DNA from 3 places in the Agarivorans sp. 1_MG-2023 genome. Region 2 is predicted to be linked to each of the others. Evidence: predicted binding sites of a transcription regulator. Region 2 holds the regulator's gene; each other region holds the start of a gene.

Region 1 (4,608 bases), on a different contig from region 2:
CTTTGTTAACGCCGAAGACTCTACCACCAAGCCAGGCATTGAATGGCAGCTTAAAGTTGATCGCGCAAAAGCGGCACGTTTTGGCGCCGACGTCACGCTGTTGGGTAATACGGTACAGTTTGTTACCAATGGCTTGAATATTGGTGATTACCGACCCGATGATGTGGATGACGAGCTAGAGATTCGTGTTCGCTTTCCTGAAGAAAACCGCAGCATTAGCCGCCTAAGTGAACTACGGGTTAAAACGGGATACGGTTTAGTGCCTATCACTAACTTTGTTTCTTTAGAGGCTAAGCCTAAGCAAGACGTGATTAACAAAGTGGATGGCCGCCAAGTGATTACGGTTAGTGCTGATATGGCACCAGGGCAAAACCTAAGTTTAGAGTTGCCGCTATTACAAGAGCAGCTTAAACAACTTGAGCTAGACCCATTGGTTGAGGTGAAGCTTCGCGGCCAAAACGAAGACGAACAAGAAACCATGGACTTCTTAGGTAAGGCCTTTATGGTGGCGTTGTTTGTTATGGGGCTTATTTTGGTTACCCAGTTTAATAGCTTCTACCAAGCTTTGCTTATCCTGTCGGCGGTAGTGTTTTCTACCATTGGGGTATTGCTGGGGCTGTTAGTGGCAGGGCAAGCCTTTGGCATTATTATGAGTGGCTTGGGGGTCATTACCTTGGCGGGGATTGTAGTGAACAACAATATTGTATTGATTGATACCTACAATGTATTACGCAGGCAAGGTATACCGGCGCAAGAAGCCATTATGCGCACTGGTGCTCAACGTTTACGCCCAGTAATGCTAACTACCATCACCACTATTTTGGGTTTAATGCCGATGGTGTTGCAGCTGAATATTGATGTATTCGAACGCACGATTGAAGTGGGCGCACCCTCTTCACAATGGTGGTCACAACTGGCTACAGCTGTAGCGGGGGGGTTAAGTTTTGCGACTTTGCTGACTTTAATCCTAACCCCTTGTTTATTGATGTTAGGCGCTAAGTTTAGCCGCAAAGATAAATACGCAGAGCTTGAAGAAGCCAAAGAGCAAGAGATGTTGGGAGCGTAAGTAATGGTGTTAGGTTTTGCCTGATGACAGCGTACTTTTCTTTGTTTAGCCAAAGAAAGGTACGCAAAACAAAAATACCCTGCCCCAAAGTTTGGTTAACAATGGTGATTCTAATGTCATATGAAATGTTAGTGGGTTTACATGTATTAGATGACGATATGTACCAGCAGTACCGTGATGCGATGAGGCCGATTCTCTCAAGTTACGGCGGCGGGTTTGGTTACGACTTTAAGGTGTCTGAAGTATTACGCCCTGAAGAGAATAGTGACATTAACCGTGTCTTTACTATCTATTTTTCTGATGGTGCTGCAAAAGAAGCTTTTTTTGCAAACCCTGAATACTTAAAGGTGCGAGAACACTATTTCGAAGCATCAGTTGCTAGCACAACTATCATCGCTAGCTATGAGAAAAGTGTTTAACTTCCCCACTACTCATTCGCTTAGTCAAATGAATAGATAGTTCACAGCCTTACATATTGAGCTCAATAAAAGAGAAGGCTATCGGTTTAAGCACCTTCTCTTTATCATTTTCAAAACCTTAATTAAGCTCTGAGTTCTTCACTTGGACCAAAGAATTCAAAATGAATTTGACCTTCCGGTACACCTAATTGTTTGGCAATGTTGAAGGCTGCCACCATAAACGGCTTAGGGCCTAATAAATAAAACTCTACATCTCTGTCTTCAGGTAGCTGAGAAGCTATAAGTTCTGGCGTAATAAAACCCGTAGCGTGGGCTTGGCAGTTATCACTTGGCTGGTTGTAAACATAGAGCGGCGTGAGGTTGCTTCGAGTAGTGGCAAGCTGATCAACATGGTCTTTAAAGGCATGGGCGTCACTGTTTAGCGCTGCGTGAATAAAGCGTATCTCTCGCTCACCGTTGGTTGAGGCGTTAAGCATACTAATCGCAGGCGTAATGCCTACGCCGCCAGTGACCAGCACCAGAGGTTTATTGTTGTCGCGCAGCACAAAATCGCCGCATGGCGCCAGCAACGATAGGCTTTGCCCTAGTGCTAGTTCATCGTGCAAATAATTAGAGACCAAGCCTTCGCTTTCGCGTTTTACACTGATCCGCAGGTATCCTTTGCCTGGTGCATCTGAAAGGCTGTAATTACGGCGGACTTTTTGGCCCTTAATCTCTAATACCAAGCTAATAAATTGGCCCGCGGTAAAGTCTGGCAGCTGGCCCTTATCGCTTGGCTTAAAGTAAAAAGAGCTAATTACGGAGCTTTCTTGCTGTTTTTTAACCAGAGTAAATTCCCGCTCTCCTCGCCACCACCCCGGGTTTTGTTCTTTCCCTGCGTAGATGCTTTCTTCGGCATCAATCAGTATTTTGGCTAGTTGACCATAGGCTTTACCCCAAGCATCTATTATTTCTGGCGTGGCGGCATCTCCTAGTACTTTAGCAATGGCTTGCAGCAGGCAGCTACCTACAATGTCGTAATGGGCAGGCTGAATATCTAATGAGCAGTGTTTTTGAACAATTTTGCTGACCGCCTCACTCAAATTGCCTAGCTCGTCTATGTTGGCGGCATAGGCGACAACGGCATTAGCAAGTGCCTTAGGTTGGCTGCCTTTTGCTTGGTTAGTTTGATTAAAGAATGGAATAACTTCAGGGTGTTGTTTAAACATGAGCGGGTAAAAACAAGCGGTAATGTTGTCGGCATTTGCTTTTACTGCGGGAACGGTGGCTTTTATTATGTTTATTGTGTCTGTATCTAACATTACCTATTTCCTGTTGTTCTATGTATTAACGTGCTGTTAGTACACATAGCCAGAAACATGCCAGGGTGGGAAACATTGATTTAAATCAATTTATTGCATGAATGTGTCATTGTGACTCTTCATTTTTGAGGTCTTAATGACTCCTTTCTGTCTTTTTTATTGATGTGCAAAGTTTGCTGTAATGCTGGGGTGCTAGAGTATAGCGCTGATAATATTGCAGATTGAGCATTGCTCTTGAAGGACACACTGCACCGAACATATCTCCTTATCTTGTTGTCTCTTGCGGCTACATTTTTAGGTTGCTTGATATTATCCCAGCTATTCGGCTGAACTCCTTTAGCTCTTCATCACTTAAATTCTGCTTCATCTTTATACTTACTTTGCTCTGTGTATCGGCGATAAGCGCGGCTAGCGCTTGGCCTTCCTCAGTTAGTGATAAAAACTGGCTTCTTTTATCTTCTGGGTTGGCGGTTTTTGTTAGCCAGTTATTGCTAATCATTTCTTTAACTAGGCGAGCAATCTGCGCTTTGTCTCTTCCCAAAAATTGAACAATGTCATTGGCCGTGCAGGCTTCTGAGTTGTGAATATAGCTTAAACATTTTACATGCATGCTGTTTAAACCTAACTCGTTAGCTTTAAGTGCGGAACGCATGGTTAAGCGGTATGAATGTGCAATGCTGAAAATGGTATTGGAAATTGAATGGCTATCCATAGATCCTACTTTGATATTTTGTTGACAATGTCAACTTAGTTGAACTATAGTAGACCTTATCAACTTAATTGATGTTGTTCAAGCTAAAGAAGGAAACACTTTGAAGCCAAAGATGCGAATAACCCATGTTTCTAATATTGTTGAGCTTTCGCCACACTTGCGCCGAATAGTGGTAACAGGCGATAGCTTAGGTGACTTTCCTATTGGTAAAGAAGGCGCTCATGTAAAAGTAGTTTTGCAACAAAGTACCTCAAAAGATCCCATACTGCGTTCATATACTATTCGCTCTTTTAGTGCCGAAACCAAAGAGCTCGCTTTGGATTTTGTGGTTAATCGCCATAGTGGGCCAGCGACCGACTGGGCCAAAAATGCAAAGGTGGGCGACAGCCTCGGTATCGCTGGGCCAGGGCCAATGAAAATGACTCAGTATCAGCATGATAGCTACTTGCTAGTGGGCGACATCACGTCGCTAAATGCGATTAACGGCTATGTGCCACGGTTTAATAAAAGTGCCGAAGTAAACGTGGTAATTAGCGTACCGACTCGTGCCGACATTATCGAAATGGATTACCGCAACTCGGTGCATACCGAATGGTTTGTTGAAGATGAAGCCATTGGCACGTTAGAGCAAGCTGTCTTTGAGCGGGCTAAAAACATGCCTCTAGATACCCAGGTATTTTTGGGGCTTGAAGCGAGAAGTATTCGCGCATTACGTTCGGTTCTGCAGCAAGATATTGGCTTTGATAGATTGAATGTTTCGGCAGTAGGGTATTGGAAACAAGGCGTAAATGCCGACCGCTTTGGCGCTCAGAAGAAGGCTCAGCCTCTGTAAGATTGCTAGATGACTTAAGACCACAATATTGAGATGAGGACGAATACCGTGAAAATTGCAATAACCGCCGCTAACGGCCAGCTAGGCTCTGCAATCGCTAAAGCGACTATCGCTTTATTGTCGAAAGAAAACGTCGTGGCACTGGCCCGTACCCCAGAAAAAGCCGCCGCTTTGGGCGTAGAAGTTCGCCCTGGTGATTACAATAACCAAGGCCAATTAGAGCAGTCTTTACAGGGTATTGACGCACTATTGCTGGTATCTGGTATGGACGCGCCAGA
Region 2 (4,608 bases):
AACTCTCAAATATACATTGAGCTGTCGTATCCAGTTGACCAGCGGCTAGTTCACTAATGATTTCTAAGGCGCGTTTTTTTGAAGAGCATTGGACTGCACTTTGAGTGCAATCCAAGCTTAGTACTTTATCTATTTGCATGGAGGTGACTAATGTTTGTTAAGTTTTTCTTTATGTTTGATAACTTGGCGGTCAAGTTTGTCGATGAGGCCATCAATGGCGGCATACATATCTGAATGTTCAGCGGTAGCGAATAATTCACCGCCATTTAAATGTAAGGTGGCTTCTGCGATTTGATTGAGCTTCTCGACGTTGAGGATGACATGAACATTGTTTATCTGGTCAAATCGTCGAGTGAGCTTGGCAAACTTGTTATGGACATATTCTTTTAAAGACTCAGTAATATCAACGTGGTGTCCGGTAAGATTAATTTGCATAAATATAGTCCCCTTGATTGGCCTTAAAGTAGGCTCTTACGTTGGTTAGAAGGTGGTATCGCTAAAGACTCACGATATTTTGCAATCGTACGCCTTGCCACCTTGATCCCCTGATCTGCCAAAATATCAGCAATCTTACTATCGCTGAGAGGTTTACTGGTATTTTCGGCAGCAACCAGTTTCTTAATTAATGCACGAATAGCGGTAGATGAACATTCACCGCCGCCATCGGTAGCCACATGGCTAGAGAAGAAATATTTAAGTTCGAAAATGCCGCGAGGTGTATGCATGAATTTTTGAGTTGTCACTCGCGAAATTGTTGATTCGTGCATTTCTACTGCTTCGGCTACATCGTTCAGCACCATTGGCTTCATTGCTTCTTCACCGTATTCGAAGAAGGCTTGTTGGTGGTGAACGATACAGTTAGAGACTTTGAGTAAGGTTTCGTTGCGGCTTTCAATACTCTTAATAAACCACTTGGCTTCTTGTAAGTGGCTACGGATAAACTGAGTATCGGTGGCATTAGACGTTTTACTTAAGGATGCATAGTGAGAGTTTACTCTTAGCTTCGGCATCGCATCGGGGTTTAGCTCTACCACCCAGCGACCTTGACGCTTCACTACGGAAACATCGGGAATAACGTATTGGGCTTGGTTTGGCTCAACAGCGTTACCCGGGCGTGGCTCTAAGGTGTGAATCAAACGCATCACTTCGCGCAGCTGGTCTTCTTTTAATTTGGTCTTTCGAGCCAATAAGCGAAAATCTCGATTGGCTAATACATCGATATGGTTAGACACCACATCTTTGGCTTCATTTAGCCATGGTGTTTCTGGGGAAAAACGACTTAATTGAATTAACAAGCATTCTTGTAGCGAGCGCGCGGCAATGCCTACGGGGTCGAAATGCTGAATCCGTTTTAGTACTGCTTCAATTTCGTCAAGCTCTACATCTAAGTCGTTATTGTCACTAGAATTGAGGCCATCTAATAACTGTTCACAATCTTGTGTGAGGTAACCTGATTCATCTACTGCATCAATAATGGCTAAAGCAATGGCTTGGTCTACTTCGCTGAAAGGAGTAAGGCGCATTTGCCACAGCATGTGATCTTGTAAGGAATCAACGGTTTCGCCTTGGAATAACATATCATTGTCGTCACCACCGCTACTGCCGCTCGATGAGCTAGCTGGCGCGGAACTGGCGCTATAAATATCGTCCCAAGTGGAGTCTACGGGCAGGTCATCAGAAACAGTTTCTTGGTTAATGGCATCGCCAGCTTCCATTTGGCTGCTGTCTACGTCGGCGCTAGATTCGGCTTCTGTAGATTTTTCATTGGCTGACTTAGCGTCTGTTGCGTCACTATCATTCGAATGTGACTCATCCGCCTCAAGCAGAGGGTTACTTTCCAGAGCCTCTTGAATTTCTTGCTGTAAATCCAGGGTTGAAAGCTGGAGTAAGCGTATGGCCTGTTGTAACTGGGGGGTCATGGTTAACTGCTGACCAAGACGCAACTGCAAAGATGCTTTCATTAACTACCGCTATCCCTTCTTTTTATATTATTTTCTAAGCTGCACTTTAACTATAGCTTGAATTGTTCACCGAGATAAACTCGTTTCACGTGCTCGTTTTCAAGTATTTCTTGTGGCTTACCTGAGGCTATCAATTCACCCTGACTAACGATATAGGCATGCTCACAAACATCGAGAGTTTCCCTTACATTGTGGTCGGTAATTAATACACCTAGACCGCGATCACGCAGGTGTTCAATGATTTTTTTAATATCAATAACGGAAATAGGATCTACCCCAGCGAAGGGTTCGTCAAGCAAAATAAACTTAGGGGCTGCGGCTAAGGCGCGGGCAATTTCTACCCGGCGACGCTCTCCGCCTGACAGGCTCATACCAAGATTTTTGCGAATATGGCCAATGTGAAACTCTTCTAGCAAATCGTCCAATGCGCCAATCTGCTGCTCTTTGTCCAAATCCTTACGGGTTTCTAATACCGCCAGAATATTTTTTTCTACCGATAAACGGCGAAAGATAGAGGCCTCTTGCGGGAGATAACCAATGCCTTTTCGTGCACGAGTATGCATAGCGGTGCTAGACAGATCATCGTCATCGATAAGTATTCGGCCTTGGTCTCGCGGCACTAGACCAACCACCATGTAGAAGGTAGTGGTTTTACCGGCGCCGTTTGGCCCTAGTAAACCAACAATTTTCCCGGTTTCTACATTTAAACTGACGTTCTTTACTACCTTGCGACCTTTGTAGCTTTTGGCAAGGTTCTCAGCGATTAAGGTACTCATGATTACTCATTGTCCTCGGGGGAGAGTTCTTCTAATTGCTGAGGCAGGAAGATAGTGGTTACGCGATTATTTTCATCGCCTTGAGCAACCATCTCTTGTTTATTAATGCTGTATTTAATCATTTGGCCTTTTACTAAGCTCTCTTCTTGCTTGAGCTGAGCATTGTTGGTTAAGGTGAGGGTCTGCGTTTTTAAATCGTAACGCACCTCGTTGGCCTCTGCTTCAATCGGCTTGCCGCTGTCTAGTAGTTGGTAAAAAGTTGCCGGTTCGCCTTTGGCGATCATCACCTCGCTGCCTTTTTCTTCACTACCTATTACGCTGAGTTCTTCGGCGTGCATTTTTATTGAACCTTGAGTCACCACTACATTATTGTAGAAAGTGACGCGGTTTTCTTTGATGTTGACCTGCTGGCGGTCGGCATCAACAATAATTTGTTTGTTGAAGTCGTCTTCAAGTGCTTGAGAACCCCAAGAAAGCATAAACAAGCTAGCCGCTAGCGCTAACTTACTCTTGTGGGTTGTGGTAAACCGCTTCGATATCATCTAATAAAGTCACTATTTCGTTAGCTAGATCACCGTCCATGCCAACACCATACAGTTCGTACGATGGGCCATACACGGTAACAGGTTGATCGCTGCTCATGGTTTCGCTTTGCAGATCGATTTCCAAACTTTCGGTAATTATGTCGCGAACATACTCGCCACGACTTAAGTTTTTAATCACTACATTGTCATTTAAGGTGACAGTTTGTTGCTGCTGTACTGTAGCGTGATCAGCCACAATTTGCCATACAGGTTGACGAGGATCTGGGTAAACCAAAATCTTTGGTTGAGTAAATTCTGTGTGCTTAAGTTGTTCAAAAAACTCCATTTGTTCGGCGTAGATACGGTAACGTGGGCTGCCGTTTTCGCCAAAGCTGACGCTATAGAGTTTCTCTGCAACAAAGTTGGGCTTGCTGGCTTCGCGTTGAGCGCTTTGTTGTTTAGGATCTGAGGGGCTTAATTGCCACAACACCAAGGCGAGAACGAACAGGCTCGCAAAAAACAGCGTAACGCGATTCATACACTCATACCTTGAGCATATTCTAGCTGATCTTTGGCTTGCAGTATCAGATCACAAAGCTCGCGTACTGCGCCAAAACCACCTGGGGTAATGGTAACTAAGTTAGCATCTTGTTTACACAGCGGGTGGGCGTCATGTACTGCAACACCTAAGCCACACGCGCGCATTACCGGTGTATCAACCACATCGTCGCCAATGTATGCCACTTTGTCAGCTGACAGGTTGAGTTGTTCGAGCATTTGTTGGTAGGCCACCATCTTGTTTTGTTGGCCTTGGTAAATGCGGCTTACACCTAAAGCCTGCATGCGTTTTTCTACGATAGTAGATTGGCGGCCGGTAATAATGGCCACTTCTACACCAATGTTTAACAAGGCTTTAATGCCAAAGCCATCGTGAGTATGAAAGGCTTTTAGCTCTTCACCATCGTTGCCAAGGTAAATCCGGCCATCGGAAAACACTCCATCAACATCGCAAATAAGCAATTTGATGTTTTTAGCACGGGTAAAGTTTTGCGAGCTTACCGAGCCATAAGGCGTGTTAATCGTCATTAATATACTCCAGCCTGCAGCAGGGTATGCATGTTAAAGGCCCCCACTACGGTCTGTTGGTTTAATACAAACAAGCCGTTAATTGATTTGGCTTTCATCAGCTTTAAGGCGTCAAAGGCTAACCAAGAGTCTTCAATGACTTTGGGGTTTTTAGTCATTACTTGGCCAATTGGTGTGTCATGTATATCGATGCGTTGATCAAGTATTCGACGTAAGTCGCCGTCGGTAAAAATACCCACCAATTGCTGCTTAGCATCAACA
Region 3 (4,608 bases), on a different contig from region 2:
TGATTTTTACTATGAATCTCTAAACCACGGCCTGGCGAGCTGGCAAAATAAGGGTTACGTGAATGCTCTGTGGCATAAATGAATGGGTCGAACGGCGCACTTGGTAAGGTATTTTTCGCTAAACCCTCATGCATGGGTAGTAGCACTTTAAAGTGCAATTGCCCGGTACCTCTACAATCAGCTTGGGTTTTATAAAAGTCACACTGATTTTGATTGTTAATGTATTCACGTACGTCAGCGGCAATGATGGCGGTAATATCGTTAGTATTCTCGTCCAATACACTGGCTTGTAGTAATTCACCGTTTATCTCATAACGAATAGCGGCAACATCAACCAGCGACTTATCAATCCCCGGTATGCGTATAGCAAAACCATTATGGAAGCTGGCACCTACTGCACGTACTTCGCCTTGCAGCTCAATGCGGGCTACATCGCCGTTAGCAAAGCTAAGCACCTTGGTTTGCAGATTAACCACTAAATCATTTAAGTCGTAATCACCAGCTGCCGGCCAATTATCTTCAAAGGCTACCGTGGCATAACCATCAGCACTTGGGTAGTAACTCACTTGCGTAGCAGAGTCGCCTACATAGATTTGATAATCTTCTACCTCACCGTCTGGCGCACCACCTGTAGCAGTGTTCCCGCCGCCAGAGCTGATTCTGAACCTCGCCCAACGGTCGCCACTTTCGTAGCCTTCGGGCACCGACACCAATAGTGATTGCACACCTTCCACTACAGCTTGGTCGGTAAGCAACTGCTCCTCGTTATCAAAAGTGCCATTGCCATTAAGGTCGAACCAAGCGCTTAAAAAGCCATTCGCCGAGCTGTCCACTTGAATAACAAAGTCCAAACCTACTTGTACATCGGTAACAAATGCTATTCCATCTTCATCATCAAATAAGCGTGAGCTATCATCGCTAGCCGGGTAAACATAAGCATCTGCTTCACCATCAACATTTGAACCAAGCTGAATCCCCCCATCAACTAACTGGTGGCGAGCACCATTGTTAATTAATGAAGTGCCAAAGCTGTCTGGTGCATCACCAAAGTCAATATTGGCATCATCGGCGGCTACTATAGGAGCAATAGCACAACGTGCACCGTCATTATTGCTTGATGCAGGGCCTTGAGCATAAAGCTGAGCCTCAGGAGAGTTAGACGCGATATCAATTTGGAACACTAAACCGTCTGAATTACGGCTAATGTACAAATGGCCGCTTACATCAAAATATACCGCACCAAACGTACCTACTTGGCCAACATTGGCAAGGTTTTCGCTGGCACCAGTTTCTGGGTTAATTCGCCATAAACGTCCTTGGTTATCTACGCTATAAAGCATGCCGTTATCAGGGTGAAACGCCATATCAAAAATTCTAAGATTAAGCGCACTGCCATCAATCACACGTTGCATGCTTAAATAATCTGCATCTGCTGAGTCTAATGACACCCTAAACAAGCCATATGCCGAACCGCTTCGGTAAAGGTAATGAGCATTGTTCTCTACAGCCACATCACCAACATAAAAGCTCACATCGCTAGCAAAACCATTCCAATCCAGCGTTAAAGGCTCTACTTGGTAGTCGTTGCCAATTCGCGCCAGCGTCTTGTGCTGGTAACTCCAAGCATACAAATAATCGTCATGCAGATTAAAGCCAATGGCATTGAGTTTACCGGTGGTTCCCATGTCTTCAGATAGCGTTTGGTAATAGCCGGTGGCGAGATTAACGCCAAACAATTGCGCCACGTTCTGTTGCACGAGAAATGCCTGTGTAGGGCAACTAGAAAATGCTGCACCATAACTACTCAATGGTGAGCAGAGTAAGGCAAAAGCTAAAGGTTTCCATGGTTTCATAAGTAATCCTATCGTTTACTGATTTAGGTCAGATACTGCTTATCAGCAAGAGCCGAGCCAAACTTGTAACGATATGATTAGTAAGAAATTAAATGAGGTAAATAAAAGAAAAGCTAAAGCCTTTTGCATCTTGCAACAGACGATACGTTAAAATATCAAACGGAAAATTTAGCTAACAAATTTCTGCAGGCGCTTGCTGCTACCACTTGAATTTGCTTTTTTGTTTCGACGAGTAAGCGTTATTGGCAATAGCCTTCAAGTAAAACAACAAAGTGCTGGAGGACAATAAATATTGACCATTTTCAAACGCGTTTCTGTACAGAAATGCGTTAGCGCATTCCCTTACTCAAAAGGGGTTAAGATTAACGGAGGCATTGAATAGGCGGGGTTAACGACCAATTAACTATTTACTCTCCACTTTCAAAGTGGGCAAAAACTTCAGCACTTGTCATATTTTGTGTTTCATTTTTAAATTCGTAGTATTCGGGCTTCTCATCAATGAATATTTGATGAGTTAGCGTGTAATCATCCCCTGATATCAATAACCCAACAGGAAGATGATACTGGTTACTTGGCACTAAATAGTAAAACAAGTGAGTACCACATTTACCGCAGAAACCTCTTTCAGCCCAATCAGATGACTGATACCTAACAACGTTTGATTCACCTGATATTTTAACTGAATCAGCACAATCAATAGCTAACATCGGACCGCCAGACCAGTTTCTACACATACTACAATGACAAGCGGCCAATTCGTTACTAACGTACTCTACTTCCAACTTAACCGAGCCACATAAACACGTTCCTTTACCTTTCATAAATCCCTCAATCTTTGCAATGTGTGTGAACTATAGTAGCCGCTAACGCTTTATTTAGCTGCTAAGCGGCGCTAATTGTTCCGCTAGAAACGATTGTTAAATCGTGTAGCGTCAATCACCACCGCCACAACCACCCGAATCACCGCCTGAATCTCCACCACCAAAGCCACCGCCGCAATAACCGCCACCACTGTTACCTGAAACTCCAGAAAGTTTTATTACTAAGGCAAGAACAAAAAGGCTAAATAGGATTGGAAGAAACACACTGAAAAAATCACTATCAGACTCAATGGCCATGAAGTGCCATGTTGACCATAAACCGGCCAAAATAATGATCCATGATTTCATAGTTCATCTCCTGTGAAAATTTAACGCCGCCATTTACGGACGGAGTGGGTTGGCGATTTTTGTGCTCCGCACAAAAAGTGACAGCACACGAAGTTCCGCAACATGACCTTGTTATAAGGCATTTTCAAAATACCAAGTGTCAGCAAAAACGTTAATAAACCCCATATCACCTTCGAGACTGAAACCTGAATCAGTTACTTCAACCGATTCTACCTCTCCAAGGCTGGGTACACCGTCGCATGTGGTAAAGTTTGCCTTCAACGTTAGCCCAACAAACTCAACTAAAATTGGACTGGTGTTTTTGTTGTGAGCAAATAATTTAACTTTCTGCCCACTTTCAGATAACAATACAAACTCAATACATAGGCTCTCTTGTTCATGGTTCATCGACAGCAAGTAAGATCCAGCAAGTTCATTGAGATTCATGTTTTGCCTTATAACGCTTACAGCATTGGCGCGGTCTTTTTCGCGTCCATTGCCTGTGATTGTTATGTCGCTATTTAGCGACAGGTTCGCCAAACCGAATTGCATTCCCGTAGGGGTCGTCAATTTGCATTTCACTCATACCCCAAGGCTGTTCGGTTAATTCGTACCGGAATGGAGCATCTCGCTCTTTCAGCTCCGCATAAAGTTCTGATACGTTTTCCACTCTAATATAACAGCTACTATCAGAACCAATAGTTCGGGCGTGATTTTCACTTTCTGCGCTCCAAAAATGAATCTCTGCGTCATCTCGGGTAAGAATTAAGTGTCCATGATCTGGAAATATTGCTTCTACTTTAAATCCAATCTTAGATTCAAAAAATTCCGCAGTAACTTTTATATCTCCAGATGGCAATTGAGGTATACCTTTCCCTAGTTTCATTACCGATTCTCCAATTGGACATAACGCCTAGTTAAGAGGAAAAATATGGTTGGCTATACTTGAGCGAAGCGAACAGCCAACTGTATTTTTTCCTTTTGAACTTCTTGTTATAACTTTTTACTCTTTACTATCAGACGAGCCTGAATCGTCACCACCTGATGTCGGTGCTGTACTTGGCGCTTGTTCCATTGTAGGTATATTGGCACTATTACCAACATTATCTAATGTTGTATTAACGCTTTCCATACTTGGAATATTTGCACTTTTAGTGATATTTGATTCACCTGTAATAAATTTTTTATCCGTCATAGTTGTTTCTCCGTTTGTTAAGTTGAATGTAATAAATGCTATTAAAAGGCAGATTGCTACAGAAAATGTCAAACCTGTTAATAAGTTAAGGTAATAATTGATAGAAGCAAATACATTTTTTTAGAAAATGCATCTTCAATACAATTTTTATAATAATCTCTGGCGTTATTTAATTGTACTGATATAGCTTTGTTGCTTATTAGATACGCACACAATGAACATATGACACTTATTGCTAGTAAGACCCAAGCAGATTTTAATAACAAGGTGTGTGTAGCTGTATTAAATGGAACAACAAATTTTAATACAGTCAAAGACAGAGCTAGACTACTAGAAGATAAAGTAAGTATTGCTTTGTCATAATTTTCTGTATTCGACAAATCTCGTGACAATAAGTCATCCCGTAATTTAT

Evidence for each region. The regulator sigma-54, encoded in region 2, starts transcription at its own class of promoters, with help from an activator protein. The targets are predictions, from matches to a motif close to GTTGGCACGNNNNTNGNNT.
Region 1: a site for sigma-54 is predicted at 2,833-2,851, ahead of hmpA (NO-inducible flavohemoprotein). Genes of this name have one in related genera too.
Region 3: a site for sigma-54 is predicted at 1,897-1,915, ahead of Q4592_RS00040 (LruC domain-containing protein). Genes of this name have one in related genera too.

The regions. Positions count from the first base shown of each region.
Region 1 is NZ_JAUOSJ010000005.1:93,202-97,809, forward strand. Features, by position in the region: gene Q4592_RS08710 (efflux RND transporter permease subunit) at 1-1,066, shown strand, start outside; gene Q4592_RS08715 (DUF1330 domain-containing protein) at 1,180-1,485, shown strand; gene hmpA (NO-inducible flavohemoprotein) at 1,608-2,786, opposite strand; gene Q4592_RS08725 (MarR family winged helix-turn-helix transcriptional regulator) at 3,073-3,498, opposite strand; gene Q4592_RS08730 (siderophore-interacting protein) at 3,599-4,330, shown strand; gene Q4592_RS08735 (SDR family oxidoreductase) at 4,379-4,608, shown strand, end outside.
Region 2 is NZ_JAUOSJ010000008.1:172,659-177,266, reverse strand. Features, by position in the region: gene ptsN (PTS IIA-like nitrogen regulatory protein PtsN) at 1-139, opposite strand, end outside; gene hpf (ribosome hibernation promoting factor) at 148-435, opposite strand; gene Q4592_RS13585 (RNA polymerase factor sigma-54) at 459-1,961, opposite strand; gene lptB (LPS export ABC transporter ATP-binding protein) at 2,012-2,737, opposite strand; gene lptA (lipopolysaccharide transport periplasmic protein LptA) at 2,740-3,216, opposite strand; gene lptC (LPS export ABC transporter periplasmic protein LptC) at 3,242-3,799, opposite strand; gene kdsC (3-deoxy-manno-octulosonate-8-phosphatase KdsC) at 3,796-4,347, opposite strand; gene Q4592_RS13560 (KpsF/GutQ family sugar-phosphate isomerase) at 4,347-4,608, opposite strand, start outside.
Region 3 is NZ_JAUOSJ010000001.1:913-5,520, reverse strand. Features, by position in the region: gene Q4592_RS00040 (LruC domain-containing protein) at 1-1,853, opposite strand, end outside; gene Q4592_RS00035 (GFA family protein) at 2,261-2,674, opposite strand; gene Q4592_RS00030 (hypothetical protein) at 2,786-3,022, opposite strand; gene Q4592_RS00025 (hypothetical protein) at 3,134-3,448, opposite strand; gene Q4592_RS00020 (VOC family protein) at 3,519-3,887, opposite strand; gene Q4592_RS00015 (hypothetical protein) at 4,005-4,196, opposite strand; gene Q4592_RS00010 (hypothetical protein) at 4,274-4,608, opposite strand, start outside.